Regions from separate parts of the Alteribacillus bidgolensis genome, predicted to be linked through region 1. Evidence: predicted binding sites of a transcription regulator. Region 1 holds the regulator's gene; each other region holds the start of a gene.

Region 1 (10,341 bases):
AAACATTTTGAATGTAAAGCACCTAAACTCGGTTCTATCATATGTATATGAAGGACTTCCAAATCGTTACGGGGCAGCGCCACCACATAACGCTGCTGATGGATATACAGCAGAACCTCTTTTCATCAACCGATCACTGCTCGATTTGCTCCAAGAAGGGGGATATATTTTTTATACGAGGCACGGAGAAGCAACCGTAGGAGAAGATCAACCGAATTTCCTTTTCGAAAATTGTTTTACTCAAAGAAATCTCTCTGAGGCAGGAAGAAGACAAGCTGTTTTATACGGAGAAGTAATTCGCACGTTACGTATTCCTATTGAGTATCCAATTATAACTGCTCCTTTTTGCCGAACGAGAGAAACTGCTGAATTGGCTTTTGGCAAAAGCAATCTCGTAGAGGACCCTTTTTGGATTAATATTTATAGACTGGGAAGTCATATGAGTGCCATAAAACAGGAAAGAATTTTAAACTCCCTACATTCATTTCTAGAAATACCGCCTGCTCCGAGAAAAAATAAGGTCGTTGTCGCTCACAGTTTTCCCCCAGGCGTAGGGTTAGGTCAGATTCCTAACATGGGAACAGTAGTTGTAAAACCATTTGGACAGGGAAACGGCTATGAAATTGCAGGTTATCTAACTTTAGGACAATGGATGAGTTGGATGGAATAAATATGAAGGAGAAATGAATAGAAACGAAAAGGTTCATTTTAAAAATGCAGCGATAAACGATTCAAGGTAAAGGACATGTGCGTTTTTAGCAGAAGTTCTTTTCCTTTTTCATTAGTGGTCTTTTATATAGCGACAAGCCGCGTTTTTCTACTCTTAGACCAACATCCAATTATTAATAATTTATTTCTGAAAAGGTTATACAACTGTCTAAACAAATCTAAAGAGAGATCATAAATTATTAAAGAGGACACGTCAGGGGAGGGATATTAATGGGATACGGTTATAAAGACAGTTTTGCGTTGATTGTAGTATTATTTATACTGCTAATCATCGTAGGAACTGCATTTGTTAAATACTAATCACCGCTTCGAACGTGGGGTGATTTGTCAATAGTGCAGTAAAATGAGAGGCCAAAAATAACCCGGCTAATGTTTCATAACATTGATGGCCGGGTTGTTTCATGTAAAATATGGACAATTAATGCAGCGTTCGAAATACACCCGTAACTTTCCCCAGAATAGTACAATTGTCTAAAATAATTGGTTCCAACGCAGCATTCTCTGGCTGCAGACGAATAAAATTTTCTTCTTTGTAAAAGCGTTTTACTGTAGCTTCAAGTTCTTCTGTCATTGCTACAATAATATCTCCATTATCTGCGGTCTGCTGTTGTCTAACAATGACGAGATCGCCATCATAAATACCAGCTTCGATCATACTGTCCCCTTGAATAGTTAAGATGAATACTTTTTCATCTGAGACCATACGCTCTGGTAAGGGGATATACTCTTCAATATTTTCTACAGCAGTAATTGGATCCCCCGCTGTAACTTTACCTAATACAGGAACATAAACAGCATTGCTTTCTGAAATGTGCGGCTGCACGTCTTCTAGTTCTAATACTTCAATCGCTCTTGGCTTGGTTGGGTCACGCCGAATCAACCCTTTATTTTCAAGCCTGGAGAGATGACCGTGCACCGTTGAACTGGATGCGAGGCCAACAGCTTCACCGATTTCACGTACGGAAGGAGGATAACCTTTTTGCCGGACTTCATCTTTTATATAATCTAAAATTTGCTGCTGGCGTTTCGATAATTTTGGCATCGGTTCAGCACCTCTATTTCTAATATTTTCATGTGTTAAGTATAGCATGGAAAACATATGTACGCAAACATTCGTTCTAATTATCACTTGACGGGAACAAAGGTTCCCTTTATACTGAATCATAATAAGAACATACATTCTCATGAGTCGGAGGGAAAGTAATGTATACCAAAATGAAACAGTTAAGCAGTCAGGAATGGGCCATTTTAATTCTTTTTATTATTTCTATCATTTCACTCGTATTAACTGTTCAATTAACTTCGTATGAAGAAGATAAAGACGTGTATGTAAATACGCTGGATGAAGAGAAAGAAGATGTGCTAACCTATACGTGGGTGGATGAGTGAAAAAGGAAAATAAATATGAGCTAATGAAAAGGTGAGGGAATTATTGAAAAGCTGCATAATATATTGCCGGGTAAGTACAAATAAAGAAACACAGAAATCATCATTAAAAAGGCAACAAGAAGAACTCATTCATTTATCAGAAAAAAAGGGATTTTACCTCTCAAAAATTATTGCAGAGGAAGCTAGCGGGTATTCGATTGAAAGGGATGGCCTGCTTGAAGTTCTGGATCTTTTATCTGCAAAAGAAGCTGATGTTTTATGTATACAGGATGATACTAGATTAGGACGAGGAAATGCCAAAGTGGCCATGCTTCATCAATTATTTAAACTAAATATCCCTATATATACGGTGAAAGACGAAGGAGTACTTCAGTTGTCTGAAACTGATAACATGTTGATGGATATATTGTCTATGGTAGAAGAACATCAAAGAAAATTACATAATTTAAAGATTAAAAGAGGAATGAAACAAGCAGTAGCCAGTGGATATAAGCCTGAAAAAAATTTATCTGACCGCAGGCAGGGCGGAAGGAAAAAGAAAGATGCACCAATTGAAGAAATTGTTCGGCTTAGAAAATTAGAACTGACATTTTATGATATTGCAGCAACATTGCGTGGATTTGGTTATGATGTTTCAAAGGCTACTGTACACAGAAGGTACAAAGAACACATGGAGAAAATAGCTAATAATTCGGAGTAATTCCTTTGTTGCTTGGAAAATTTTGAATTTGAGTGTTATGGAGCGCCTCTCATCAAGTACAATAGCTGTTGCAAATCATAAATAGATCATTTACATTAAAAGACAAGTTAAAAAAGCGGAACATTAGGGAGGTTTTCATACATTTATGCTTTCTCAAGAGAAGATTGCACGTATTAATGAACTAGCTAACCGTTCTAAAACTACGGGTTTAACGGAGCAGGAAGAAAAAGAACAGAAAATGCTGCGGCAAGAATATTTATCTAAATTCCGTTCCTCCTTTAAAAGCCAGCTGCAATCCGTAAAAGTTGTGGATCCGAATGGTAAAGATGTTACTCCCGATCAATTAGTTAAAACGAAAAGAAATAACTTGAACTATCGTCAGTAGTTTCATATACAGATAAAAAGTGCCTGATGGTTAACGCACCATCAGGCTTTTTATATATTACTGTGAAAATCGGATACAATTCTAATTATGATCTAAAATGGCAATATGCTTAAAATTTATCAGCAGTCGTTTTCAGGTACTTTATTTTAAAAAACAAATTGTTTGAAGGTCGTTTATCGATAATACTTGACATCAGCCTTGTACTATTAAGATAGAACGTTTATGATTAAATACGTAGGTAATAATACATATTGAATTTTGGGAAAGGAAGGGAATGACATGGCAGCTAAGAGTGTGGAAGAATTAGCCATTAACACTATCCGTACACTATCTATTGACAGTATTGAAAAGGCCAGTTCCGGTCACCCGGGATTACCGATGGGCGCTGCTCCTATGGCCTATACATTGTGGAGTAAATTTATGAAACATAATCCGGGCAATCCTGACTGGTTTGATCGTGATCGATTTGTATTATCAGCAGGGCATGGTTCTATGCTTTTATACAGTCTCCTTCATTTAAGCGGATATGATTTATCACTGGATGAATTAAAAAACTTTAGACAATGGGACAGCAAGACCCCAGGACATCCTGAATACGGAGATACACCTGGTGTAGAAGCTACAACAGGACCGCTTGGACAAGGATTGGCGATGGCCACAGGAATGGCAATGGCAGAACGTCATTTAGCTGCTGTATATAATAAAGAAGATATTAACGTAGTAGATCATAACACTTACGTTTTATGCGGTGATGGAGACTTGATGGAAGGGGTTTCATCTGAATCTGCATCATTAGCTGGCCATTTGAAGTTAGGAAAGTTAATTGTACTTTATGATTCAAATGATATTTCTCTTGATGGAGATCTGCATCAATCTTTCTCCGAAGATGTAATGAAACGTTATGAAGCTTATGGCTGGCACACGATTCTTGTAAAAGATGGAAATGATCTTGAAGCAATCGAAAGCGCTATCGAAGAAGCGAAAAACTCGGATCGTCCATCTCTTATTGAAGTAAAAACAGAGATTGGATTTGGCTCTCCGAACAAAGGCGGGACAAATGCAGCCCACGGTGCTCCGTTAGGTGAAGATGAAGTAACACTTGCTAAAGGGACGTACAAATGGAATTTTGAAGAAGAATTTCATGTACCTGCTGAAGTAACAGAACATTTTGCTGAAGGCAAAGCAGAAGGTGCACGAAAAGAACAAGAATGGAACGACAAGGTAGAAACATATAAAGAAAAATATCCTGAACTGGCTGAACAATTTATACGTGCCATAAAAGGAGACCTTCCGGCGGACTGGGAAAAAGAACTGCCTGTATACAATGACGAAAAACTTGCTACAAGAGCAGCTTCCGGAGAAGCACTACAAAAAATATCAAAAGCGGTTCCTTCTTTGTTTGGCGGTTCAGCTGACCTTGCTTCTTCTAATAAAACGTTAATTAAAGAAGAATCAGACTTCAGCCGTGATAATTATAAAGGGAGAAATGTATGGTTTGGAGTGCGTGAGTTTGCGATGGCTGCGGCCGGAAACGGTTTAAAACTTCATGGAGGCGTCCATCCTTACGTTTCCACCTTTCTCGTATTTTCGGATTACTTGCGCCCGGCTCTTCGCCTGAGTGCTCTCATGAAACTGCCGCTAACTTATGTGTTCACTCACGACAGCATTGCTGTTGGGGAAGACGGCCCAACTCATGAGCCTATTGAGCAAACATCTTCTTTAAGAGCAATTCCTAATGTAAATGTTATTCGTCCGGCTGACGGAAATGAAACAACGGCTGCATGGAAAGCTGCTCTTCAAAGTGAAAATACTCCAACCGCACTTGTGTTAACTCGACAAGGCCTCCCAACACTTCCAGGTACTGTTGATAAAGCAGAAGAAGGAGTGCAAAAAGGAGCATATGTTCTTTCAGAATCTTCCAAGCGTCCGGATATACTTCTTCTCGCTACAGGTTCTGAAGTATCACTTGCCGTTGAAGCAAAAGGTGAGCTGGAAAAGGATGGAATAAAAGCAAATGTTATAAGTATGCCAAATTGGAAAGCTTTTGATGAACAAGACACAGCCTATCAAGAAGAAATTCTTCCACAAGGTGTTCCTGCTCTTGCATTAGAAATGGGAGCTTCCCACGGATGGCATAAGTATGTAGGGTATAATGGGGTTGTTTTAGGCATTGATCGATTTGGTGCCTCTGCCCCTGGAGATAAAATTGTACAGGAATACGGGTTTACAGTAGAAAATGCTGTAGCTAAAGCAAAATCTTTGTTGGATTCAAAATAATTCTGGCGCCTCGAAAAAGAGTAATCAAATAAATTGCTCTTTTTTCGGGGTTTTTCTATTTTTTTAGGTATAAAGATATAAATGTTATTCTTTTACCTCTAACTATGTTCTCAATTTTTTATTCGACAAAATCAGTATTAATTATTTTCAGAAAATGACAGGACTTTTACTTATGATGAGGTATTATATAATAAAAGCAGTGAAGGGGGAGAAATCATGACAACCCGGTTTCAAATGGTCATTATTACAAAAGAAGTAGCGATGCAATATTATCAATCTGAAAACAAGTTGTTTCGTTTGTTTCTTGATTATGAGCGTGCATACGAGTGGGCTCGTCCTGTTTTAGAAAAACAAATACGTTATATTACGGAGGCCATCTTACCTGCTCACTGGAATGACTCCCTGTCATGTCAACTGCACAACATTGGGTATAAAGAAGAGAAAGCCGAAACAGGTTATTTATATTTTTCAGAAAAGTCAAAAAGTAAATTGTTTGTTGATGACAGATTTGTGCATTTTACTCACTCTGGTTCTCCTAAAGTCGAATGGGAAGTCTTTGACTGTTTAAAAAGTTTGTCCCCGTATGTATTTGCTGTCAATTTTGAAAAAGAAACGTACGGCTGGTTAAAACCATTAAAAGTGTTTTCCGTTTTATAATGTTTTTGTAAAGCTTGGTCTCTAATTTTGCTCTTTTTTGTTGTATTGAAATTCCGTATTTTCAGCCGCCTTTATAAAGAAATTTTCTTCACCTCTTTTAATGGCACAGGGGATACGTTATAATTATATAGGTTAAACGTGGCAATTATTACAGAATATTTGTTTTAATGGCTTTAGAAGGAGGAAATTAGAGGATGGACTGGCTTTGGTTTGTACTCGTCGGTGTGCTTTGTCTATTGGCGGGTGCTGCATTAGGATTTTTTATTGCTCGAAAAACAATGATGAACTATTTGAAGAAAAACCCGCCAATCAACGAGCAAATGCTTCGGGTAATGATGATGCAAATGGGACAAAACCCTTCTCAAAAGAAAATAAATCAGATGATGAAAGCAATGCAGAAGCAACAAGATAAAAAGTAATCAAGAGGCTGTTTCAAAAGGAACTGTGGACGTTTAGAGTTTCACATGCCATTTTGAAGCAGTCTTTTGTTTTGGAAAAAATCATTAATGATTCAATTCCGAAATCAAAGGCTTAAACCTGTTTGCATGAATTCTCTCACTCGTTGTATGATAGTAGTAATGTTTTTTTAATGAGCGTCCCTGTAATCACAGCATATGATATCAAGCAGGGAGGGGAGTTGGAAAGAATGAATACCATGTTAATAATTACCACCTTCGGCGCAGCAATGATGGCAGCAATAGCCATTTTTATTCGAATGAAAGCAATAAAAAGGCCGGCAACAGCAAAAAAAATAATTTTACCGCCATTGTTTATGTCTACTGGATTTTTAATGTTTTTATATGAACCAACCCATATTACGATATCACAAACCATAGAAGCTTTATCGGTTGGTCTTGTATTTTCATTGCTCTTAATAAAAACGTCTAGTTTTGAAATTAGAGAACAACATATCTATATGAAACGTTCTAAAGCTTTTGTCTTTATTTTATTTGGTTTATTAATTGCACGAATCATTTTTAAACTACTGATTGGTGATGCTATAAACATAGAAGAATTAGGAGCAATGTTTTTTATCCTTGCATATGGCATGATTATTCCATGGCGGATATTTATGCTTATTGCCTATAAAAAAATGGAAAGACAAATGCGGTTGGAAGAAAAAAACACAGCTGTAGCATTTAGGTCATAATATTTTTCAAAAAGAAACAGGCTGTCTGCCTAATTACACGCAGACAGCCCTCTTTTTTTAGGCGGCTTATTTTCACTTCTCCTCCTTTACTAGGAAGCTTTTAGCTTGTTTTACGAAAATAAATGTTCATAAGGAGAAACATCTATATCCTTTTCATTTAGTTTTTTTCGTAAAAATTTGTGATCTCTTTTGGGGGTAGCGATTATGTAACCACGGATTAAAAGATCCTCATCAATTTGGTTTACGTCTTCTTGTAACGCTAGTTCCCCGATCTTTCCGGCAATTTTTTCTCTGGCTGTATCCCTGAACAATTCCGGGACAGGTTCTACCAACTCTTCTAGCAGATCCTTTTTTTCCTGCGGCCATAAATGAATGGTTCTTTCGAGGTAGTAATCCTGCCAGTCTAAAATAGATTTTCCGTCTTCTTTTGGAAATCTTTTTAAAAACTTTCGAAACATAAAATAACCGCCGATAAACATAACGACAGTAAGAAAAACGGACCAGAAAACAATAAACCACATAAATATATCGGAAGGCATCCGATTCACCTCATTTGCTGAATCTAAACGATATTTTATCACAGAAATCACAAAAAAGCAGGGGAAGACATAGATTTCATATCTTTCGCAATATCAAAATGAAGGCGGATTTGGTATACTTCCAATGGAAGGAGAGGAAAACATGTGGTTAGAAATTAGCAGCTTTATTATTCATTGGCTGATGGCCCTGGCCTTTTTTATGCTGATTCCCTTACCCTTTTTCTTAAAAGGGATGGAAGGAGAGAACCTCCTATTCATTAAGAAACTGTACCGTCCAATCATGCATTTCGCTCACGTTGGTTTAATCGGCTCTATTATTACCGGGATATTTCTTATACAAAACGGGTTATCGTGGTGGATTATTGTTGTTTTTGTACTTTGGCTCACCATTGGGGCTCTCTTAGGATTAACTGCCAAAAACCTTCGTCTATCCATGGAAAATAACAATAAAGATCGTTCTTTATTGAGATTCAGTTACATTCTTACTGTGGCTATACTAGGAATGTTTATATTGAAGTTTGCCAATTGGTTTTAGTGTAAATGGTACATACTAATTATTGTCGTAAGAAAGGATGTACGTAAACAATGGCCAAAAAAGATGTGAACGATTATATAGAACAAGGGATCTACGGACCAAAAGAAACAAATCCAGAGGAAAAACGGAGATTTCTAGGTACGTACAGAGAACGTGTGCTTCTAGCCCTTACAAAAAAACAAGTGATGGAAAAAGGTACGTATCCAGAAGTAGAAAAAGTGTTACAAAATCATGCGGATACTGTTATGATCGTGAATGGAAAATTAGGATATACGGCCTTGTCTCCTTACACTAAAATGGCGGCTCATTATGGTGTGCACGCTAAGCGAGTGACAAACATGGATAAGAAAACAGATATTGGACTTGTGCTCGCTAAAGAGTACGCCGTAAATAAAGAAATAATTTTTATTGAAGAACAAAACGGAAATCAAGATGAGAAAAAAGAAAAAAAGCCTTGGTGGAAAAAAATATTCAGTTTGAACTAAAACCGGTGGTGCTTCCACCGGTTTTTATATTTGCTTAAGCATTTAGAAAATATGAGTCCGCTGTTAGACTTAACGGCAAGCCAAGTTTTTCTAATTAATTTCATATGGAATAATGCATTTACTATATACGAAAACTACCTTGTAGAAAAGGATTACTTTTCCAAGGGAGTGATTTCATGAAAGCAAACGACTATCCAAAGGCTCAAGGATTATATGATCCTGCAAATGAGCATGAAGCTTGCGGGATTGGTATGATCGCGAACATCAATGGCAAAAAATCACATGATATTGTTCAGAATGCGATTACGATACTTTGCAACCTTGAACATAGAGGAGGACAATCCGCTGATATCAGTACAGGTGATGGAGCGGGAATATTAACGCAGATTCCGCATTCCTTTTTCAAACAAGCCTGTGAAAAGCTAGATATCGAACTCCCTCCAAAAGGAAATTATGGGATAGGTATGGTGTTTTTGCCTCAAAAACCAGAAGAGCGGAAAAAATCCGAGCAAATAGTTGAAAAAATCATTAACGAGGAAGGCCTCACATTTCTAGGGTGGCGAACGGTGCCTGTTAACGACTCCTTTGTCGGCGACCATGCAAAAAAGTCAAAACCCTTTATCCGTCAACTTTTTATTGCACCTAAAACGGATCCAAACGATAGAATGGAATTTGAAAGACTGTTATACATTGTTCGTAAACGGTCTGAAAAAGAAACCGGCAATATTGAAGGAACGTTTTATATATGCAGTTTGTCTAGTACTACTATTGTTTACAAAGGTATGTTAATACCAGAACAACTCGATTCTTTTTATATTGATTTAAATCACCCTGATTTCAAATCAGCATTAGCTCTCGTTCATTCTCGCTTTAGCACAAATACATTTCCTAGCTGGGAACGCTCTCACCCGAATCGTTTAACAATACACAATGGAGAATTTAATACACTTCGAGGTAATGTAAACTGGATGCGGGCAAGGGAAAAGTTTTGTCATTCAATCGCATTTAACAAAACGAAATTAGAAAAAATATTACCTGTTATTGACACAAATGGAAGTGACTCTTCTATGTTTGATAACTGTTTTGAATTTCTGCATTTGTCTGGCCGTTCTCTTGCTCATACAGCTATGATGATGATACCAGAACCATGGGTTAACGATGAACGAATGAGTCCTGAAAAAAGATCATTTTATGAGTATCACAGCTGCTTGATGGAACCTTGGGATGGTCCTGCTGCTGTAGTGTATACAGATGGAAAACAAATAGGCGCCTGTCTGGATAGAAACGGTTTAAGACCAGCAAGGTATTATGTCACAAAAGACGGCATGATAGTGTTCGGTTCGGAAGTAGGCGTACTTGATATATACCCGGAAGAAATTGAGTACAAAGAAAGGCTTCATCCAGGAAAAATGCTGCTTGTCGATGTAGAAGAAGGGAAGATTATTAGTGATGAAGAGCTGAAACATACGATCGCTTTAGAAGAACCATATGAGAA
Region 2 (10,341 bases), on a different contig from region 1:
TCTCCTGCTTTCCGTATTCTTTTTAGAAAGAATAGTGTGAAAATAACCACTGAAAAAGCTAGAGATACAACGTTCCATATTTGTCCCATCCCTAACAAATAAGCATCTGTCACGAATCCCAGGACGGTCGATCCTCCGACTGCTCCTCCGACAATGGTTAAAATCATTGGCAAAAGCGGCATGGAACGTCCGCCCATATTAAACGATTCATACGTCCGTGTTCTTCTATAAAAATAATAGGAATAAGCTAGAATAGCTGCTCCGTAAACGATCGTGATGAGTATCAGGATCGTTTGATTTGTTTCGCTAATAAACATAGATATTCCCCTTTTTGCAAATATTTGTAGTGATGACAGCTGTCTTATCCTGTGAGGCATAGATTCGTCTGGTTATTCACTTGTCTGCTCTTCTTTGCACCAATCAAGTATAAAAGCTGCAATAGACTGGGTAAGCATTTTTAAACTATCTAGTTCAAGATACTCATCTACGCCGTGCATGTTCCCTCCGCTCGGACCATAGCAAACTGCTGGTATTCCGAACTCATCGAAAGCGCGAACATCCGTAGTTCCTGTAAAAGCAGTCTGTTCCAATGACTCGTTTGTCGTAAGCTGGTGAGCGTTGTTCAGACTGTCGAATATATCCAAATCAGATGAATGGGAACTACCAGGCGCGCTGAATCCATAAAATGTGACCTCTGGAGGTGTTTCTTTCATCCAGGTGTCCTTCTCAGTAGCTTTTAATATCCACTCTTTTACTTCTCTTTGAATGTCAGCAGGATTCTCACCGGGATAAAAACCGATTCGTGCTTCCAATGTACATTCAGACGGAACGTTAGAAGGCCAATCACCACCGTTTATGGTCCCAACATTTACATTGAGTGGATGCGGATGGTTGGAATAATCAGGATGTTTCGGTTTGGTGTTAATATGCTCTCTGTATTCTTCAAGCGCCTGAATTATATAGGCCGCTTTGTTAATAGCGTTCTGCGCTTTTTCGGCCCGTTCCACATGAGCACCACTTCCTTTAACTTTCACTCTTACCCACAACACACCCACTTGAGCTTGCATGGCTCGGAGCGTGGTCGGTTCAGGAATCAAGGCTCCGTCCGCAACAAACCCTTTATCCAGCAAAGCTAAAGCGCCATTTCCGGTACATTCCTCTTCAATTACGGTTTGAATCTGAAGATCGGCCCCTAATGTAATTCCGGCTTTCTGAAGAGCTTTTACAGCGTGAATCATTGCTGCAACTCCGCCTTTCATATCCACAATGCCGCGTCCGTACATTTTGTCACCAACAATCGTAGGGTTGTAGGGATCATGTTTCCACAAATGTTCCGGCTCCGCACTGACCACATCTATATGTCCCTGGAGTATTAAGCTTTTTCCGATTTTAGGTTGGTTGGTCTTCCATTCACCAACTACCACAGGGCGGTCTTCATACGACCATTCCACATGCCCGTAATTTTGATAAGACGAAAGCCGCTTTGGATCCGGAACAAATGAAGTCGCTTTCATATTCATCTCTTCTATATGATTTTTAATATACATTTGAATGTCTTTTTCATTTCCCAATGTGCTTTTAAACGAGCCAATCGTTTTTAAAAACAGCAGCTCTTCTTCCCATATATCATCAATAGCTGCAAACACTTTTTCTGTCGTTTCTGTTATATGCATATCGTTCCCTCCATTATTTTTTGGTTTCACACTGTAGTAATGCAAAAAACATACCAATAATTTATGGGCAAATGTATAAATTTTTTGTTTCATTTTAAGGCTTACGGAAAGTGAGGAAGAGATTTTGATTCAATACTAAATCAAAAGATATTATAATAAAGGGGGGAAGTACAGGTTTTGATCCACAATTGATTCAAAAAAATATCTTTGATCTAATAATGGATCGTTTGTCTTCTTATGTTCGTGATTTGATCAAACGTAATGTAATAAATCTTCTCCTTATTCTTAACATTGAATTGTTTTTGATCATGATTAATGTAATGACAGCATCCAGTGATTTCATAAAAATCATAGCCATCCCAATAAGTAAATGTCAGTTCTATATTTTCCCTCATTACTTCTCCGAGCAACTATTCAAACGCTTCCCATTGTTATCTAAAATAGGCTTCTTTTTCTTGATGTTTTAACCACATTTCCCGAAGTTTCGGCAGGATCATACGCATACTTTCACCTCAAGTTGGATTCTGGAGTTAGTTTATTTGCCATGATCCCTCCCCTTTAACAGAACATTTGTTCCCTATTATTTCCGATTCAACTTTTTTGTAAGTTGTAATATTTTGCTTTTAAACTCTAATCAATCCTGTTACTCATAAAATTACTCCCCTTCTTCTTAGTACGTAACTGTCCATAATAGAGATAGAGTTTTTAATAAAAAGCAGAGAACGATCCAATACTCTTTTTTGTATTGTTTGTTGAACAATTCTGTGTAGATCATCTATTAATCTTTGATTTAAAGTCTCTTCAGAGTTCAATCCTTTCATTAAAACAGAGAAAACTTGTACTTTAAGGAATATAACATGCTTGACATTACATAAGTGCTAAACATAAAACTATTACGTATAACTATTAAGTTTCAGGTAACACTTTTAGTTTAAGTAAACTTAAATGTTAATTTATTACGTTTTAATAGTACATTTTAGTAAAACTTCATCGTAAACTTTAACCAATTCTTGTAACATAAAATAATAATAGTTTTCTGTTACGTTTATATGTTCAGTAAATGGTTTATGTGGTACATTTATGGTGGAGGTGAAGCCTATGGCAAAGGTGGTTACATTTGGTATACAGAAAGGCGGGGTCGGAAAGACTATGACTTCTGGAATCACCGCATTTTTGTTAGCGAAGGAAAATTATAAAGTATTAGGCGTAGACATGGACTCGCAAGGGAATTTCACACAGTTTCTATCAGGGTACGACGATCTAGCAGTCTTTGAAAATGAGACCGTACTAGAAGCTATTAAAGACGGAGATGCGCGACCATACATCAAAGTGGTTGATGAGAACCTCCATCTACTTCCTGCAGATGACTACTTGGCAACAATTGCTCAATTTCTATTTAGAGAGTATGATGGAAATCCTTCTCTTGCACTAAGAAAGGCAATAGATCCTATTAGAGACTTCTATGATTTCATTATTATTGATACTCCCCCTGCTCTATCAGAGCAAACAATTAATGCGCTGGGGGCTTCTACACATGTAGTGATTTTGTTTGAGACCAGCAAGTTTTGTTATTCAGCTGTTCCTCGTTTTTGGGACACGATCGCTGCAGCGAAAGAAAATATTAATAACGAACTAGAGATTGCGGGTATCCTACGTACCCTAGCTGATGCAAAACGAAGTGATTCGAAGGCAATGATTGAATTAATTGGAGATAGTTACCCAGACCATGTGTTTAAGACCATTATTCATCGTCGTGCAAAAACCGGGAGACTCCCTATTTATGGACTTTGGAATAATCCTGAGGCAAAGTCAGCATTTAAATACCACTCTTCATTTATAAAGGAGTTGAAAGAAAATGTCGGCGCGAAAACAAACGTCTGAAAAAGGTAAAGAAAAAATCAAAGATGCTTTCCAGTCTGGTAATAAGCGTCCAAGTCCTGCTCATGCCTTCTTTGGAACAAATGTGAAAGATAACAGTGAATCTGAAACATCAACCACAACAGAAAAAGGTAAAACAGAACAGGAGCAAGAAAACATAACAGGTAAACGTAACAGTTTTTCTGAACAATCAAAAGAAAACATAACAGGTAAACAAAAAACTGAATTACAAGACATAAATGGTTCTGATAATAGAAACAGTATTATGGATAAATATGAGGTTTCAGATAAAGATAATATTAAAACTGAACAAGAAAACAGTTTAGAGAATAGTACCAAAGAAACTGAAAATGAAACAGGTTTAGGTAATAGCAATCTTGAAACAAAAGATACAAATGATTCAGTTGGTTCAGAACAGGGGTTTTGGGGGATTATAGAACAAGAGAAAAAGAAAAAGAAAGTAGAAGACACACACCAACGAGACACGTTTTTAATTCGCAAAGATCTCTTGAGAGAATTTAATAGGATGGCTAAAAAACAGCCAAAAGGGTTCAAAACAAAAGCAATTAACTATGCATTGGAAAATTTCTTAAATGAAGTGAAAAATAATGAATAATAAATATATCCTGAGTTTATTTACTCAGGTTTTTTTTATGGCCAAGTCCACTTATATCTTTTGTAACTGCAAATATACTTAATATTTAAGCACAATAAAACATTAGAAAAAATAAAACATAATAGGTAAACGTAACAGTTTTTCTAAACAGTAAAAAGAAAACAATTCAGGTAATTTGAATCAGAAAACGTAATATATCGATATTGAAATAAAAGAAATTCAGCTAACTCAGGGGATTTGGGTAGCTTGTGTGGCATTTTTGTTGTGATTTTAAAACAGGTATTAAAACATTACGACTAGAGAGAGGTTCTGGGATGAATCGGTATTTAAATCATTAACTGAATATTGGAGTTACCCCAATATTAGTATTGATTTTTATTGGTATTCTCTAAAGTCCCTTAGCAATCTTAGACACTTTTGGTAGGTAATCTATCTCCTTTTGCCCCCATTCCTTAGATCCGGTGGAGGAGATGGATTTTTTGTTAACCATTATTACCATTTTATTATTGGCTGCAGGCTTCATAGGGTATAACAAACGGGATATTCACGGATAAATGTATGGTGAAATACGAGTGTGCTCTTCTTAATTTAAGAAGACGCTTTTTTTATTTCTAAGTCCGTGATAAGACGAATGCGTGTCTCTATTTATATTTTTTCATTAATTATAAAAAAGAAAAACTATAGATAGGGTGACATTTATGGGAACGAGACGAAGCAATATTAAATTGGATTATGACCAACGCGCTGACTTTGAGACAGCTATTGGTTCTTTCAATGATGATTTGCAAGTAGAGATTGATGTAGAAAAAGGTGAAGCAGTAAAACTGGATATGTTTGCAAGTGCGGAGTTTTCTACGTTCACTCAAACAATCAGTAATGTTCTTTTTTTTGGCATACTATCTGGAACAGACATCGATGCCTCGCCATTAGCTATAGAAAGGCTCTTAATATCAGATGCTCAAGTGAGTTTCTTTGATGGAACTCTTAATATCAGCTGGATTGTGGAGCCGCCTGCATCTGGCCCAAAAACGTATACTTTCACCATAAACGCTATAGGTACAGGTAACCAAATCAACGTTACTTCTGCAGGATTAAATGCTATTGCTTTTAGAACAAACCAGCAGTAAATCTGGTGAACGGAAATTTAATAGGAGGAGCATGAACTGTGAAGAATTCACAAATAGTTGAGAAGGATAAAAATAAAATCATCAAAGCCATAAAGCAAAAGCACAATGGAGAGATTAGTAAAGAGGAACTTATAAAGAAATTGAAATTGATTTTTAATATGAAGTAAGGATAAATGAGTCGTAAACCTGTGGTTGGGATTATGGTAAATAAACGAAGCCAGCGAAAGAGAACGCTAAGGAGGTATCAAAAATACAAAGAAAATATTCCGGTAGAGCTTTTTTCTTTTACCCCAAAGGATATAATGGTATGTCAACACTAAATTGGACAAATATTTAAAGGTGCATAGACTTGTATTCAGCCGGCGTTAAGTAATCCAATGATCCGTGAATGCGAATGTTGTTGAACCAATGAACGTAATCAAAAAGTTCAAGGTCAAGTTCATACTGGTTAGGGAAGCTACGGCCGTGGATGAACTCTGTTTTGATGGTCTTAAAGGTAGCTTCAGCGACGGCGTTGTCATATGAGGTTCCTTTCTCACTCAAGGATCGCTCAATGCCAAAGGTTTTGAGTGCCTGGTCGATGAGTTGGTTCTTAAACTTACTTCCCCGATCCGTGTGGAATAACTCGAGGTGATGAAGAATTAACATACTGGCTAATAAAATTTTGTTTAGGTATTGTATTTTTAAATGTATTCAATAAAGTATGTCTGAGACATCAACCAATAGAAAATAAGAAAAGTAAAACAGAACAGGGAAAAGAAAATGTAACAGGCAAACGTAACAGTTTTTCTGAACAGTCAAAAGAAAACGAATTAGATTAAACCAAGAAACGTAAACACTTCGCAAAGATCTCTTAATAGAATTTAATAAGATGGCAAAGAAACAGCCAAAAGGCTTCAAAACAAAAGCTATTAATTATGCATTAGAAAACTTCTTAAATGAAGTGAAAAAAATTAATAAAAATATACCCTGAGTCTATTCGCTCTGGTTTTTTTATTGTCTAAATTTAGAGGTAATTGTCAGTAAAATAAAACAATAAATAATCATAACAGGTAAACGTAACAGTTTAACTCAATAGTAAAAATAAAACAATGAAATTAATATAAATAATGAAACGAAAACGTAAATTTCCCAAAAAAGAAATAAAAAAATTCGTAATATTTAAATATTACAGTTGATTTATGTGCGATAAATTATATAAAATGTATACATAATACAGGGTTCGGAATTCTTATATTTATATATTTGATATCATGTTCTAAAATGATACGACTTATAAAAGGGTGAATTATTATGGAAGGACTTCAATTAAAACCAATTACCAAAGAAAAAACGACACAAGACAAGGTTTATAAACAAATTAAGAAAACCATTTTAAACGGTGGCATTTCGAGTGAGGAAATTTTTACAGAAGTTCAATTGGCAGAAACGTTAAATACCTCAAGAACACCGGTAAGGGCGGCTTTACAAGATTTAATAAAGGAAGGGCTGCTTGTTTCCATTCCGAGGAAAGGGTTGACTGTAAGAAAGATTACACCAGAGGAACAAGATGAAATCTTTCTATTAAGAAGTTCAATCGAAGTTCAGGCGGTAAAAAAGCTTACAGAAGTGATTACCACACCGGAACAGTTGAAGGTACTAAAAATCATTTACAAACAACAGGAAGAAGCAATGGGAAGGGATGATGGTATTAAATTCATTGATTTAGACCAAGAATTTCATCTTTCTCTTACCAGATTGGCGAACTTTAACATAATAGAACAAGTTTTGCAATAATCTTACTCAATTAATGGGTTTAAAGGCAGTAAGCAAAAAGGGGAGGATGAAAAATGTACTAATTGAACATGGTCAAATTATTCGTGCATTAGAAGAGAAAAATCCTGAATTAGTTTCCCAGTTCATTTTAGACCATTTAGAAAAAACGAAAGAAACATTAAATTATATTGATAACGCATAATTTTAAGCAATTGTTTTGAAAGGGGGGATCAACCCTAATAAGGATCGTTTAATAGTATCCCTTTGTAAGGATGTTAACTTATGAAATATGTAGAAACATCGTTAAGCTAGGAGTGATATGTAAGCAAACCATTAACAATAACTTATGTCGCGTCAAGTTTTATAGAAAATGAAAACGTTCACCACCCAATCTCCGTCAAATCTGATGTCAAAGTTTACAAAATTGATACTATGATGTTAAAAAGACCACCGTTGAAGAAGAGGAAGTTGTGACATTATTTTTTATGGAGCACAAACCACTCATGAACCACAATTTACCAGAACATATAAAGAAACACTAATCAAAAAGCTTGATGAAGTAAAAGAGGTAGTTTTAAACAGTTAAATAAAACACTTTTTTAAGAAAAGAGTTAACCTATTTATTCTCCTTATTGAAAGCGGTTCCGTATAATGTATTACTGTATACATAATACATTATACAGAATACTTATGGAGAGAAGCTCATTACCTTTTTGAAATTTATGTCATTTTTAATAACATGAACTGGGACAAAAAAGTTTAAAATCCAATTGAAAGGGGTTTGATTACGGTGAAAAAATATTTATTCCATTTATTAATAGTTTTGCTTTTTAGTTTGATATTTACTGGGAGTTCGTTGGCGAAGAAAAATTCGAATCAAGCGGCTGATTTGATCTTTGAAAATGGCGATGTTTACAAAGTTGATAAAGATCGAAGTTGGGCTGAAGCGGTTGCGGTTAAGGATGGCAAGATTATCTACGTTGGTGATAACGAGGGAGTTGCAGCTTTCAAAGGGACCGACACCAAAGTGACTGATCTGAAGGGAAAAATGCTTATGCCTGGATTTGTCGACAGCCATAACCATGCGTATCTTATGGCAGAAAGTCTTTTCTGGCTAAGCCTTAATTCTTATTCCACTGTAGAAGAACGCCAACAGGCCATCAAAGATTACTTGGAGAAGAATCCCGGTATCAAGCAATTGCGCGGTGTAGGCTGGGACGGAGTCGTCAGCGATGCTAAAGCCAGAGGACTTGCTCCCAGAGAATTGCTCGATCAGGTAGTCTCGGATATACCTGCTGTCTTTATCTCAAACAGTCATCACAGCATATTGGTCAACTCAAAGGCTCTTGAGATTGCAGGGATAGACAAGAATACCCCTGATCCGGAAGGAGGAACTATTGAGCGTGATCCCGAAACAGGAGAGCCGACAGGAATTTTACACGAATTTTCTGCCCAAAACCTTGTGATTAACGCGCTTCCTCAACCAGACTTTACGGTAGAGCAATATGAAGAGGCACTTTTAACTTGGCAGGAAATGGCTAACGAATATGGAATTACCTCGGCATTCGTGCCCGTTCACTATCCAACCGAAAGCCTGCTTAAAGCATTTGAAGCTCTGGACAATGCAGGTAAATTGACCGTAAGATACGATTTAGGGTTATGGGCTGATGAAAACAAAGGGACGGAGCAGATCAAGAAATTTATAGAAGTACGTGACAAGTATCAAGGAAAGCTCTACAAGGTAGATACAGTTAAAATATTTGCTGATGGTGTCGGTGCAAATAAACTGGTTTGGGATCAAGATGTTTTGGAGAAGACCGTGGCTGCTTTAGATAAAGAAGGTTTCCGCGTCTATATCCATGCGATTGGCAATCCGGAATTTTTCCCATCTAGTAATGCTTTAGATGCTTTTGAATATGCGGCTGAAATAAATGGTAAAAGAGATTCCCGGCATGTGATTACCCATATAGACTGCATCAAGGAAGAAGATGTTGCCCGGTTTAAGGACTTGGGAGTAATACCTACTCCTCAGCCTGCATGGTTTGGTAAAGACTGGTATAGTGATGTGAGTGGCCAGCAGTTGAAGAATCTTAATCGATTGAATAGCTATTTTGAGACCGGAATACCCGTTGCTTCATCAAGTGATTTTCCTTCAACAGATACTTTTAAAAGAGACATGTATCCGCTAACGGGAATAGAAGTAGGAATAACAAGATTGGATCCGGATACAACCACTGAAACCGATTTAAATAAAGTAGCATGGCCTAAAGAAAAAGCTACTCTCGAGGAGATGATTTCCAGCTATACAATCAACGGAGCTAATTTGATTTTCGCAGAAGATGAAAGAGGCTCTATAGAGGTAGGTAAAAAAGCCGACTTGGTCGTTTTGGACAAAAATCTCTTCGAGATTCCAGTAACAACAATTGGTGAAGCGAAGGTCTTGATGACTTTGTTCGAAGGGAAGGAAGTATTCCGTCATCCAACGTTTATTAATGCTTCCTATATAAAGACACTTGTTGAGCAATTCGAAGAAGATGGGGAATTTGCCAATCATGGTGCTGCCCGTTCCTTACAGGCCCAGTTGGATACAGTGGTCCATTTTGAAAAACGGGAAGCAGCCGAAAGGGGTGTCAAGCACATGCAAAGGTTTAACCAGTTGCTTGACAATCATAAAAAAGATGGGTTGATATCCGAGGATACGTATAACACCCTCAAAACTCATACTGATTCTTTGATTAAGAAGTGGCAGTAAGATTGCAAGAAAGACTAGGGTTACCAAGTTGATGTCGAATAATGTAGTTAGAGGGATCCTGTTTGATTCGGGGTCTCTTTTCTTATACTCGTAGATATACGCTTTTATTTAAAATAAATAAAGATACATCATTTACTGGAAAGTGCTTAGTGAAATCGCTTGAGTCCAGAACATCGACTTTTCTACTTAGTAAGTACAGAGACTTCTCGGCATCCTTTAAAATATTAGTAGTATCGAAAAGGACAATTATTTTTCCTACCAATCCTCTTTAAGGCTATGTATTACCATTCTTTCGACTACATCACTAATAGATTCGTTTCCCTGTTTTTCTTTATGCAGAGCATCTAATATAGATTTCTTGAAATAAGCGGTAATCGGTATATTATCACTTTGGATGGTAATGTAGTTCCCTTTCCGACCAATATGTCTTTCAATCAGATTATTCTTTAATAATTGGTATTGCTGCTCCGTTCCAGGAAAAGAGCCAATCTGTGGTCCTATTGATTTGAAAAACAAGCACGACACTCACCCTTTCTGGTT
Region 3 (10,341 bases), 2.2 Mb from region 1:
GTACATACCGGATTCCATATTAGTTGCAATATCTGGGAGAACGTCTCCCATCATTAAGCTCGGTGCTCCGGCAGCAAACTCTACGCATTCAATTCCCCGCTGTACCTCGCCATAGGCATCATCATAGCACTTACCGTTTTCTTGGGTGATAATTCTTGTAAGCTCCTCATAGTTTTCCATCAGTAGCTGCTGGTATTTAAACATAATGCGAGCACGCTTAGGCACCGCGGTCTTTTTCCATGTTTTATATGCTTTTCGTGCAGATCTTACAGCTTGGTCGACATCTGCTTTTGTAGATATTGGAACACGAGCAAGTTCTTCCCCTGTTGCCGGATTCGGAACAATCTCGTATGACGCGTTATCTGATTCCACCCATTGACCACCAATATAATTTTTTAATGTTCTTGTTGTTTGAATTTTCATATAATATTATCCTCCCATTAATTGGTTTGACTAATGACATGCTTTGGATACTGATACGTAAAAGCTTTGTGATATAACTTTACAATCTCTTCTTTGTCAGGCACTATGGGATTATTTGCTGGGCTTCCGCTCTCTAAAGCATCTTCAGCCATTTTAGATAATTGGGAATAGTATTGCTCTTCATCCACTCCCCAATCTTTTATATTTGGAATATCTAAGTTTTTACAAAGCAAGAGTACCTTTTCTACTAAATAACTGGCTGCTTCTTTGTCTGAGAGTGCTTTTTTATCAGGAAATACAAATCGTGCTAAGTCTGCCAGCCTGCCTGTACAATAATCCTGGCTGTATTCTAGTACGACTGGCAAAAGCATGGCATTAGATATACCGTGAGGCACATGAAACAATGCACCAACTGGCCGTGACATACCATGAACTAAACAAACTGAAGCATTGGAAAATGCCATACCTGCCTGCATAGCCCCTAGAGCCATGTTTTCTCGAGCTTCTTCATTAGAGCCATCTTTATATGCCGCTTCCATATTCTCCATTATCAGCTTGGCTGATGATAAAGCAAGCTGATCCGAAAAAGGATGAGCCTTTTTTGAAATATAAGCTTCTAATGCATGGGTCAAAGCGTCCACGCCAGTTGCTGCTGTTGTCCCTTTTGGAGAAGACATAGAAAGCGCCGGGTCGACAATTGCAATTTCCGGCATAAATGCTGGTTGTTTTATCATCATTTTTACGTCGTTTGACGTATTAGTGATTACGGTAACGTCAGTTGCTTCTGACCCAGTTCCGGCTGTCGTCGGAATAGCAATGAGAGGGAAAGGATGTTTACTAGCTGTTTTTTTATTATTCATGTATTCACTAATGTCTCCCCCGTTTGATGCTAAAACTGCTACCGCTTTTGCTGTATCGAGACAGCTTCCTCCCCCAAGCGCGATAACGACATCTGCCTGGTTCTCTTTTAATAATGCTAATGCTTCTGAGACGTATTCATCCGTAGGTTCTGTAGCTACTTCTAAATAGGCTGTATAACCTATACCGGCATCTTCAAGTGTCTGGTGACAACGTTCTAGATAGCCAAGATCTTTCATGATCCGATCACTGATAATAAGAGCTTTTTCCCCTAATTTTGCTGTTTCTTCACCTGTTTTAAGTAAACTATCTTTACCGTAAAACACATGTCTTGGAAAACACATCGTGGAAACACTCACGTTTGCCTAACCTCCCTTTTTATGTTTGGAAGATTACATTGCAAATGTTGTGCCAATGTGTGAAAGCGGTTAACAGCAAAAATAAAAAGGAAAAACATTAAATGTATGTATATAAAAATATACAATTCGACACTGTTTGTATAAAAATGTATACGCTAAGTGAGCAAATTGTATTCGTTCAACTTTTTATACAGAGTCGTTCTATGGATGCCGAGAGCATCAGCAGTCTTTGTTTTATTTCCTTCATGTTTTTCTAGTTCTTCTTCAATCAGCTCTTTTTCTTGCAGCATCTTTTTTGATTTCAATGAATATTCAGTAGTCGAACTGCTTGGTAATACGCTGTTTCTTATATCATCGGGCAAATCTGATTCCTTGATCATGCTGCCTTCGGTTAACACCACAAGCTGTTCTGCTATATTTGTCAATTCCCTTATATTCCCAGGCCACCGATAATTCATTAAGCATTCCATCGCGTGTTGATCAATTTGTTTGACAGAAATCCCATTTTCCTTACAAAATTTTTTCACGTAATGACCGAATAAGAGTGGTATATCTTCGGTTCTTTCCCGAAGCGGCGTAATGTTAATATTAATCACGTTTAATCGGTAGTATAAATCCTTTCGAAATTGTTTGTTTTCAACGAGATCTTTAAGGCTTTCATTTGTGGCCGCTATCACTCTCACATGTAACGGTACCCGAACATGACTGCCTATTTTCACTACCTCACGCTCTTCAAGAATGCGAAGCAGTTTTGCCTGCATCGGCAAAGGCATCGTGCTGATTTCATCTAGGAATAAAGTTCCGTAATTAGCTGCTTCAAATTTCCCTTTGTGTCCGCCTTTTTTCGCGCCAGTAAATGCTCCTTCTTCATAGCCGAATAATTCTGCTTCCAAAAGGTGTTCTGGAATCGCTGCACAATTAATACTTACAAATTCTCCTTTTCTTTCACTCATTTGGTGAATAGATTGTGCAAATAATTCTTTACCAGTACCACTTTCCCCGCTAAGCATCACCGTTGCCTTTGTTTTGGCTGCCTTTCTTGCTTTGCTTTTACTGTCCATCAAACTGCCGTTTTCCCCGAGAATCTGCTCAAAAGAGTATAGATTGGGTTGATTTTTCGTACGTGACCTTTCTTCATCTTCAAATGGCGGCACACTTTGCATATTGCCTGCATTTCCAAGAATTCGATATAGTTCACTTACTCCTTCAAAGATGAGCATCCCTATTGCCCCAGTTACCTCTCCATCTTTCCAAATAGGAATACGGTGAACGATCATCTTCTGCCCTTGGATAATTTGAATTTCTCCTTTTTCTGGTACTCCAGACTGGACTGTAATATGAAGCCTTGTATTTTCAATCACCTCTTCGACTGAACGTCCAATCACTTCTTCTTCTGGGGATAGGCCTAGAAAATTTCTGTAGGTACGGTTCATTTGCTGAATAATTCCGTCCCGGTCCACCACGGCAATACCTTCGTATGCACTGTTTAAAATAACATCCGTTATTTCTGTATAATGTGTCAGCGACTCCGATAATTCCTTGTACGCCATAAGCATGCTTTTGACAGTAAAAACACCGCATACCTTTCCTTTGTCATCAATAACTGGAATGGGCAGGTTCTCTTGGGCTATATCAAAAAAAGAATCCGTTAATCGACAACTCAGAGTCTTTTGTATCATCTCTTCTTTCATTTTTTTCTTAATGTTTTTATCTTTCGAAAGATAAAAATTTACTTTGGAAACGGAAAGCATACCTAGAGGTTCTTTAATTTCATTAATAAGCACGATCTTGTGAAGATCTTCATTGTTTTTTATTTCCAACAGAATTTCTTCTACTTTCGTTCTCCCTGCTTCAAAGGTGATAGCTTTCTCCATCCATTTTTTAATAGTAACGCACTGTTGAATATGTTCTATCATACCCGGCCCTCCCGATTGTATTCCAGTTCACATATCTTCTATATTATCATTTTAGAAGAGAAGACTTCCTCTTTTATTTTGTGCAGGGCGCAGCCCAAAAATAAGGGGGGATGAATCGCCTTTTTGCATATCGGAACATATAATATTCTTGTACAGATTGCTCTTTGAAAACTGGATAAATGAGGTTGTGGCAAGAAATGCTTTGTCACGTAAAATATCCAAGCAACAATCGCCCCACACGTACCGAAGTTGCGAAAACCAAGCTAAAGTAGAACGTATGGCGAGTCCAACGTACAAGTTTTTTGTTTTCACTGTAGGGACTACGAATAGAGCCTGCTAATATAACTGGTGGCTGCACTGGTGTTCGCAGGAATCCCCCAATTCAAATTTCTCCAGAAATTAAGTGGGGGGTGACATTCCTGCTCCATCCATACCTGGAAGTAAACAGGTTAATATCAACTTTTCAGATGGGGGCTGTATGAAACTCATTTTAGCGTTTGAATCATCAATTCAAGTTCTTTCTCCCTAACCACGGCATAATAGATGTCTTCTGTTTTCTCATACCCTTTTGCATGCAGTTCGTTTTTTAACCAATCTCCGTCTTTATTAATCAGCTTAAGATTTTTGTGCTGCACTCTTCCTTCGACGATCACTGCAATAGGAAGCCCTTTGTAATCAGGTGTAATATTTAAATTCTGAAGCGTAACAGGAGTGACCTCTGGTTTAGGTATGACACTCAGCTTTCCATTAGGTTCTAACAATACATATTCGATCTCCTTAATATCAGGATAGCCAGCTGATCGAATACTTGAAAGCAATTCTGCTAAAGAATAACGGCTTTTCTTTAAATTTTTAACAATAAGTTTCCCATGTTTAACTAAAATAGTAGGTTCTCCAATAATAAACTGGCTGAGAGGCTGAACAAGGCTTAACCTGGCAATCAAGCTGTATAATAACCCAATGACAAGAATGCTGATAATGCCATGTGAAAAATCCTTAATTTCGATGACACTTAACCCGACATAAGATAAAAAGAAAAGCGTGATCAAATCATAAGGCGTCCACTGTGACAACAACGATTTTCCTAACAATCGCATAATCACAAAAATCAATACAAACAAAACGGCTAATTTAATAATCTCAATCCACATTGTCACCCTCAATTTTTTCAATATGTTGAATCATTTCCTATTTTAAACTTCAACTGTTATATCTATTCTCTATTGTGGATTAGAAAAAACTTGGCTTGCTGCCAAGTCTTTTTCCTTATACTTTATTCTTTAACAGTCCTAAAATAAATAAAACACCAGTAAAGATTTTTAGCTTTCCTCTTTACTAGTGTTTTGTGTATTATGAAAAGTCAATCGGCACTCCGGTTTTTTCTAACAAGTTATAAAAAGTAGGACATGTTTTTGATACACAGCCGGGATCTTCTACTGTCACACCAGGAACTTTTGTGCCAATCAGCGACAGTGCCATCGCTACCCGATGGTCGTCATAGGAATGAAGAGATGTACCCTGCGGTGTTCCTGGATAAACCTTTAAACCGTCCTGAAATTCCTCGACATCAATTCCCATTTTTTGCAGCTCTGTACAAACCGCTTTAATTCGGTCCGATTCATGATGGCGGATGTGCTCCACTTCTGTAATGGTAATAGGTCCATCGGCAAATGGAGCAATTGCTGCAAGTGTAAGCGTTTGGTCAGACATTTCTTTCATGCTGATTTCAAAATTCCCTTTTAACTGGGGAACTCCTTGTACTTCAATGTATCCTTCCCCTTTAATCACCCGACAGCCCATTTTTTCATACAGATCCACCATATAAATATCAGGTTGATTCGTTTGCATAGTAAGATTATTAATACGGACACGTCCATTGTTCATAGCAGCTAAGGCCATAAAATAGCTTGCTGTTGAGGCGTCCGCTTCTAATGCCATTTTTTTACCGGTATAACTCGACACCGGCACTTTCATATCTGTAAGCTCTTCATTATAATCGGCTTCTACTCCGAAATCTTTCATAAGGTCGAGTGTTATTTTCACATAAGCATGCTGGACAATATAGTCAGGTATATTTATTCTAAGCGCTTGTTCTGCATATGTTCCGGCTAATAGCAACCCGCTTATAAATTGACTGGATACTTTACCTGATATGGTTACTTCTCCGCCTTTTAAGCCGTTTGCATGAATGTTCAGAGGATAGAAACCTTCTTTTTCCAAATACTCTACTTTGGCTCCAAGCGTTTCCAATGCTTCCATCAGCGGCTGTACAGGACGCTCACTCATACGCTTACTTGCTTCTACCTTAAACGTACCTGCCTTTGAAGAAGCTAATGCTCCTGGCAGAAAACGAGCAATGGTACCTGCCGCCCCGATATAAAGGTCTGCCTGTTTTTCCGGCCAATTTCCTCCGCATCCTTCAATCTTTACTGTATCTCCATTTACCTCAATCGTAATGCCGAGATTGCGAAGAGCCTCAATACACCAGTAAGAATCATCACTTCGTAAAATGCCGGACAGCTCAGACGTTCCTTTTGCTAAGGCTGCCATAATTAACGCACGATTAGTAAAACTTTTACTTCCAGGCACGGTAATATTGGTGTTAACCGTTTCATCTTTTATAGGCGATATGTTTACACTTTTTACATCATTTAAAGCTGCCCACGGGGACCGAGCTTTTAAATCTGGCTTACTCATCCAATCTTCCTTCCTTTGTCTATATAATATTATGTACTATGTAATGAGCTATTTGTATTGTTACCATTACACCACCTTGTTCATCAATAATCAAGTGTTAATCGTTTAAAGAAATGTTAGAAAAACTTGACTTGCCGCCAAATTCAAATGGCGAAAACATAGTTTTACTTATACTATTAACAATTATAAACTTTCCTGAAGTACAAAAAAGCCCTTCCTTTAATGATTGAAGGAAGAGCTATAAAAACTATACTATCTATAGATTTATCTCTCTTTTAGATGACTCATCTGTCCGTTTCATTAAATGAACTGCACTTTCTTTGCCCGGGCTTTTGCAGCCAAGCGGATATTCTTGCGACGGACCATACATACCATGAAAATCAGAACCTCCTGTTTGAATGAGGTTATATTGCGCTGCATATTGTTTAGCTAATTCTTCGGTTTCTTTATTATGCAAAGGATGGAAAACTTCGATTCCTTCTAATCCTTCTTCTGCCCACTCTGAAATGGCTTCAAAATTATCGAATTGTCCTGGATGAGCATCCCCTGCTGTACGTATCTTTCGAATAGCTTCAACAGTATCCAAATACTCGATTGACATGTGAGCAATTCCTGCCTCTCCGTCCTTTCCGTCAGCAGAAAATAATGTTTTATACAACGGACTGTAAATCTCATCCGTATAAGGGCGTGCATAATGTGCTGTTTATAAACAGCTGTGGACCCTTCGGCGTATGACAGCACGTCTTTCCCAGGTAATATCATAACCAGCTTTTGTAATGCTGTTCACCTTTTTATACGAGGCTTGATGACGTTTTTGCAGCATCGGCTTACAGAATGTTGTAAGCTCAGCGTTTCCTTGATTCACATAATAACCTAATATATGAGCTCTTCTATTGCATTTAAAATCAAAAGCCGATTCAATGCCAGGAATAATCGCTTAATTCAGAAGCTTTTTTCGTTTTTTCGGTTAGCCTCTCTTGGTGACCATTCTTCCTTCCTGCTTTGGCCCCAAGAAATTCCCTTGATGACCAGTTTCCTTTAATCCTCTTCTAATACCGCCAATCCCGCAGTGAGGCAGAAAGAAGGGGCTGCCCTCAGTTTTTGAGACACCCCCTTTATTTCATATGCTTTACGATATTATTTTGGATATACTGAAATTGTTTTCTGTTATATCTATTCCAAGGTGCAGCTGGAAGGTGTTTGATGATTCTCCTTGCCGTCTCTCTTTCGTTTCTTGCCGGTAATTCGCAAGCTCCCAGCCCTTCATAAAAGTTTTTTTGAAAGCTGAAATAAGAATGGTCTCTTTCCACTTCTCCTTTTCTTTGAGAGAAGTCTTTAATAGTTCGTTTTCGAATCGTACTCTCCCCAGCCATGAGGTAGTAATATCGGTCTGGAAATCCTATTTGTTCGTCCATAAACGCATGCAGAAATGTATTTGAAATGCTCTGAAGCGTGAAGGAATCATGGATATTATTAATGACAGGCTTAAAGATATCGCCATCAAGAACAATAAGAGCATATTTCTCTGTCTTTTTTAATGCTGACTGCCACCTTCTCATTTGGTGATCACATTCTTCAAACCAATTTTCCCCTGATGACTCAGGGTAATCACGAGAAACCACATAAGCCCCATATCTATCCTGCAGTTCAAGACAAACGGCTGTTTTCCCTACTGCTCTTAGTCCTTCTATGCAAATGATCGGCATCATAACCATCTCCTGTTTTCATAGATGGCAAATATCCCTTTTCTATATGTATTTTCGCTGCAAACAAGCCATTTCCCTTTTTCCATTTTCTTGAAAAATTTGATAACCTGCATAATGAAAAATTCAAACAACTCTAAATGGGAAAATAGAGAGTGTTTGGTTTTTCTTTATATTATTTCCGTTATTGCCTGCAAGGCCGACTTAAGCTGATACTTAAGGATGGAATATTTTATATATTAATATAATAACGAGGTGCGCTTCCTTTCATTACCTTTATTTCATAAACTGTTACTGCTTTCTCTTCTTCTGTTAACCAAACAGAACAGCATCAATGGAGAACACTCCTGCTCCAGTTAATGCAACGCCAATTCCCACAATAGCGAGCATCAAATTATATTCATATCCGCTTTGTGCTGCCCAGAACCTATTTGGTCCACGATTAAAAAACCTGCTATAGGTATAAAGAGTCCAATTGGCGAATAGTTTTTCTAATACTTTATTCCTTTAGCAAAATTAAAGTCCTAAAGTACAAAAAAAGAAACACGCATTGTTTGACAGTTTCTTCCCCTCTTTCTTCCTTCATTCTGCCATTCTAAAAAGCTTGGAAAAAATTAAGGGTGTTTAAAGAACAAGCGTTCGCATATAATAGGATCAGGAGGGATGGCCCATGAAAGGAAATAAATTAACACCAGGATCAAACCTGCGCTGGGAATCCTCACGAATGATCCTGCCGGAACACCGTGAACAATGGCTTCACCATCAAAAACAGCAGACAAAACAAAAAAAGCCAGAGCTTGACCCTCAGCACTGGGAGGAGTTGGAATGGCTTCTAGGTGATGCGATGCGAAATGATGACCCTCTTTGTTTTACGTACTGGCGGGACGGCTTTTTCTTCGAAATCATTGGGAAATGCCACTACATTAATCACGTACAAAAACAGTTTCATTTAGTGACAGATGATGGGATCGAATACTTGCGCTTTGAAGAGCTGGCCGATATCACCTATGCCTAACCAAAGGGCGCTCAGCCAAAGGCCTGCGCCCTCTTTTCTCATCTAGTTCGTTCAACTCTTTCTTATATGGAAAAAATTGTTATAATTACAAGTGGATTATGAGCAAGTTCCACTCTGTAATTAAAACGCTCAGCCCGGTAGATCGACCTGGAGAATTCTACCGGACGGTCATCGAGCCCAGAACTAAGGCGAGTAATACATACTAACTCCTCCGCGTACTCCTAAAATATTCAGCCTCTTTCGATGTAGAGTTAATAGCTGTAACCCAACCTGTCGCGTTCTTAAGCCGGATCTCCATCTGCTGTGCGTACACTTTCAAATAGAAAAAACTAAACACTTAACAAATGCCCCCCGACAGAGGGTACACTGTTGGCGGGCATTCATTTATCTTCGTAAAAAGTAATGTGAAAAATCGACGTCATTATCAAAATCAATTAGGTTCCCTTCACTATCTGTCATGCTGAACCCGAAAGCTACATCTTCGTCGACATTTTCGTTTTCAGCATCTCCAAACATTCCTTCATATTCAAGTGAAGGGTCATAAGTGTCCTGCGGGGTGTCTGCTGTTCCATAGGCTGCAGTCAATTCCCAGCTTTCTTCTGCGTCAAACCGATCATTTTCTACGTCCTCTTTTGTTGTGTCTGTAAATCCTCCCTTACCAGGGATCAACCTTTCTTCTTCTACTGGACGATCAAATGGATCAGGTTCTTGATATGAATGCTGGATGCACTGAAGAGCGGTTGGTTCAGATTCAAGACGTTCAAGTGGAATATCCTCCCCGCACTTCTCACACTTTCCATACGTTCCATCCTCTATTGCCTGCAATGCTTTTTGAATTCGTTTTTGTTCCCGGCCGGAATGCTGCTGCAATGCCATATCTTTTTCTCTCTCGTACAATTCCGTTCCGTTATCGGCTGGATGGTTGTCATAATTAGACAATTCACCGATTGTTTCTCTTGCAAATTCCTCATCTAAACCAAAATGGTCTTTATTGTTTTGCTGCACTTTTTGTAATCGAGACGTCAGCTTGCTTTTCATTTCGGCAAAAAATTCGTTCGTCTTCACCTTTTAGGTTCCTCCTTTCTCTCCCTCTTTACGTAGTATGCTGCAAAGTGCAGAGCGGTTTTCAGCACATTTTTTGGTAATAAGAAAAGCACAAACCGTGCAAACACTTTTGGATATGTTTCTTTTATCAATCCTTATTAATAATTTGTACAAAAAAGCAAAACCTTAAAAGGTGGAGGTGAAAAAATGACTACGTACGATTGTGTTATAGTTGGCGGTGGTTTAGCGGGACTAACAACAGGCCTTGAATTGGCGGTAGCAGGAAATAAGGTGGCCTTATTTGACGTGGAGTCTTTTTGTTGGAG

Evidence for each region. Region 1 encodes LexA, which represses DNA repair genes until DNA is damaged. Its sites were predicted from a motif close to CGAACATATGTTCG; they were not measured.
Region 2: CEF16_RS22130 (YolD-like family protein) is a predicted target of LexA. The motif match lies at 2,237-2,250, and genes of this name have one in related genera.
Region 3: CEF16_RS15610 (YolD-like family protein) is a predicted target of LexA. The motif match lies at 8,585-8,598, and genes of this name have one in related genera.

Annotation. Positions count from the first base shown of each region.
Region 1 is NZ_KZ614149.1:1,004,189-1,014,529, reverse strand. It holds gene CEF16_RS05270 (histidine phosphatase family protein) at 1-670, shown strand, start outside; gene CEF16_RS05265 (YjcZ family sporulation protein) at 940-1,029, shown strand; gene lexA (transcriptional repressor LexA) at 1,148-1,771, opposite strand; gene CEF16_RS05255 (hypothetical protein) at 1,933-2,118, shown strand; gene CEF16_RS05250 (YneB family resolvase-like protein) at 2,162-2,818, shown strand; gene CEF16_RS05245 (DUF896 domain-containing protein) at 2,964-3,203, shown strand; gene tkt (transketolase) at 3,483-5,480, shown strand; gene sirA (sporulation inhibitor of replication protein SirA) at 5,697-6,137, shown strand; gene CEF16_RS05230 (YneF family protein) at 6,332-6,556, shown strand; gene CEF16_RS05225 (CcdC family protein) at 6,784-7,287, shown strand; gene CEF16_RS05220 (DUF2621 domain-containing protein) at 7,398-7,826, opposite strand; gene CEF16_RS05215 (hypothetical protein) at 7,969-8,361, shown strand; gene CEF16_RS05210 (YueI family protein) at 8,412-8,846, shown strand; gene gltB (glutamate synthase large subunit) at 9,023-10,341, shown strand, end outside.
Region 2 is NZ_NJAU01000003.1:157,768-168,108, reverse strand. It holds gene CEF16_RS22140 (sodium:solute symporter family protein) at 1-317, opposite strand, end outside; gene CEF16_RS22135 (ArgE/DapE family deacylase) at 390-1,673, opposite strand; gene CEF16_RS22130 (YolD-like family protein) at 1,886-2,068, opposite strand; gene CEF16_RS22125 (ParA family protein) at 2,772-3,554, shown strand; gene CEF16_RS22120 (hypothetical protein) at 3,529-4,167, shown strand; gene CEF16_RS22115 (hypothetical protein) at 4,866-5,294, shown strand; partial or broken gene CEF16_RS22110 (IS3 family transposase) at 5,628-5,933, opposite strand; gene CEF16_RS22105 (GntR family transcriptional regulator) at 6,588-7,070, shown strand; gene CEF16_RS25050 (hypothetical protein) at 7,117-7,251, shown strand; gene CEF16_RS22100 (amidohydrolase) at 7,840-9,801, shown strand; gene CEF16_RS22095 (hypothetical protein) at 10,057-10,326, opposite strand.
Region 3 is NZ_KZ614149.1:3,156,644-3,166,984, forward strand. It holds gene CEF16_RS15570 (CoA-acylating methylmalonate-semialdehyde dehydrogenase) at 1-423, opposite strand, end outside; gene CEF16_RS15575 (iron-containing alcohol dehydrogenase) at 441-1,625, opposite strand; gene CEF16_RS15580 (sigma-54 interaction domain-containing protein) at 1,796-3,556, opposite strand; gene CEF16_RS15585 (DUF421 domain-containing protein) at 4,042-4,728, opposite strand; gene aroA (3-phosphoshikimate 1-carboxyvinyltransferase) at 4,907-6,253, opposite strand; gene CEF16_RS15595 (PHP domain-containing protein) at 6,510-6,911, opposite strand; gene CEF16_RS15600 (P-loop NTPase family protein) at 7,369-7,962, opposite strand; gene CEF16_RS15610 (YolD-like family protein) at 8,627-8,971, shown strand; gene CEF16_RS15615 (TraR/DksA C4-type zinc finger protein) at 9,356-10,036, opposite strand; gene CEF16_RS23365 (FAD-dependent oxidoreductase) at 10,223-10,341, shown strand, end outside.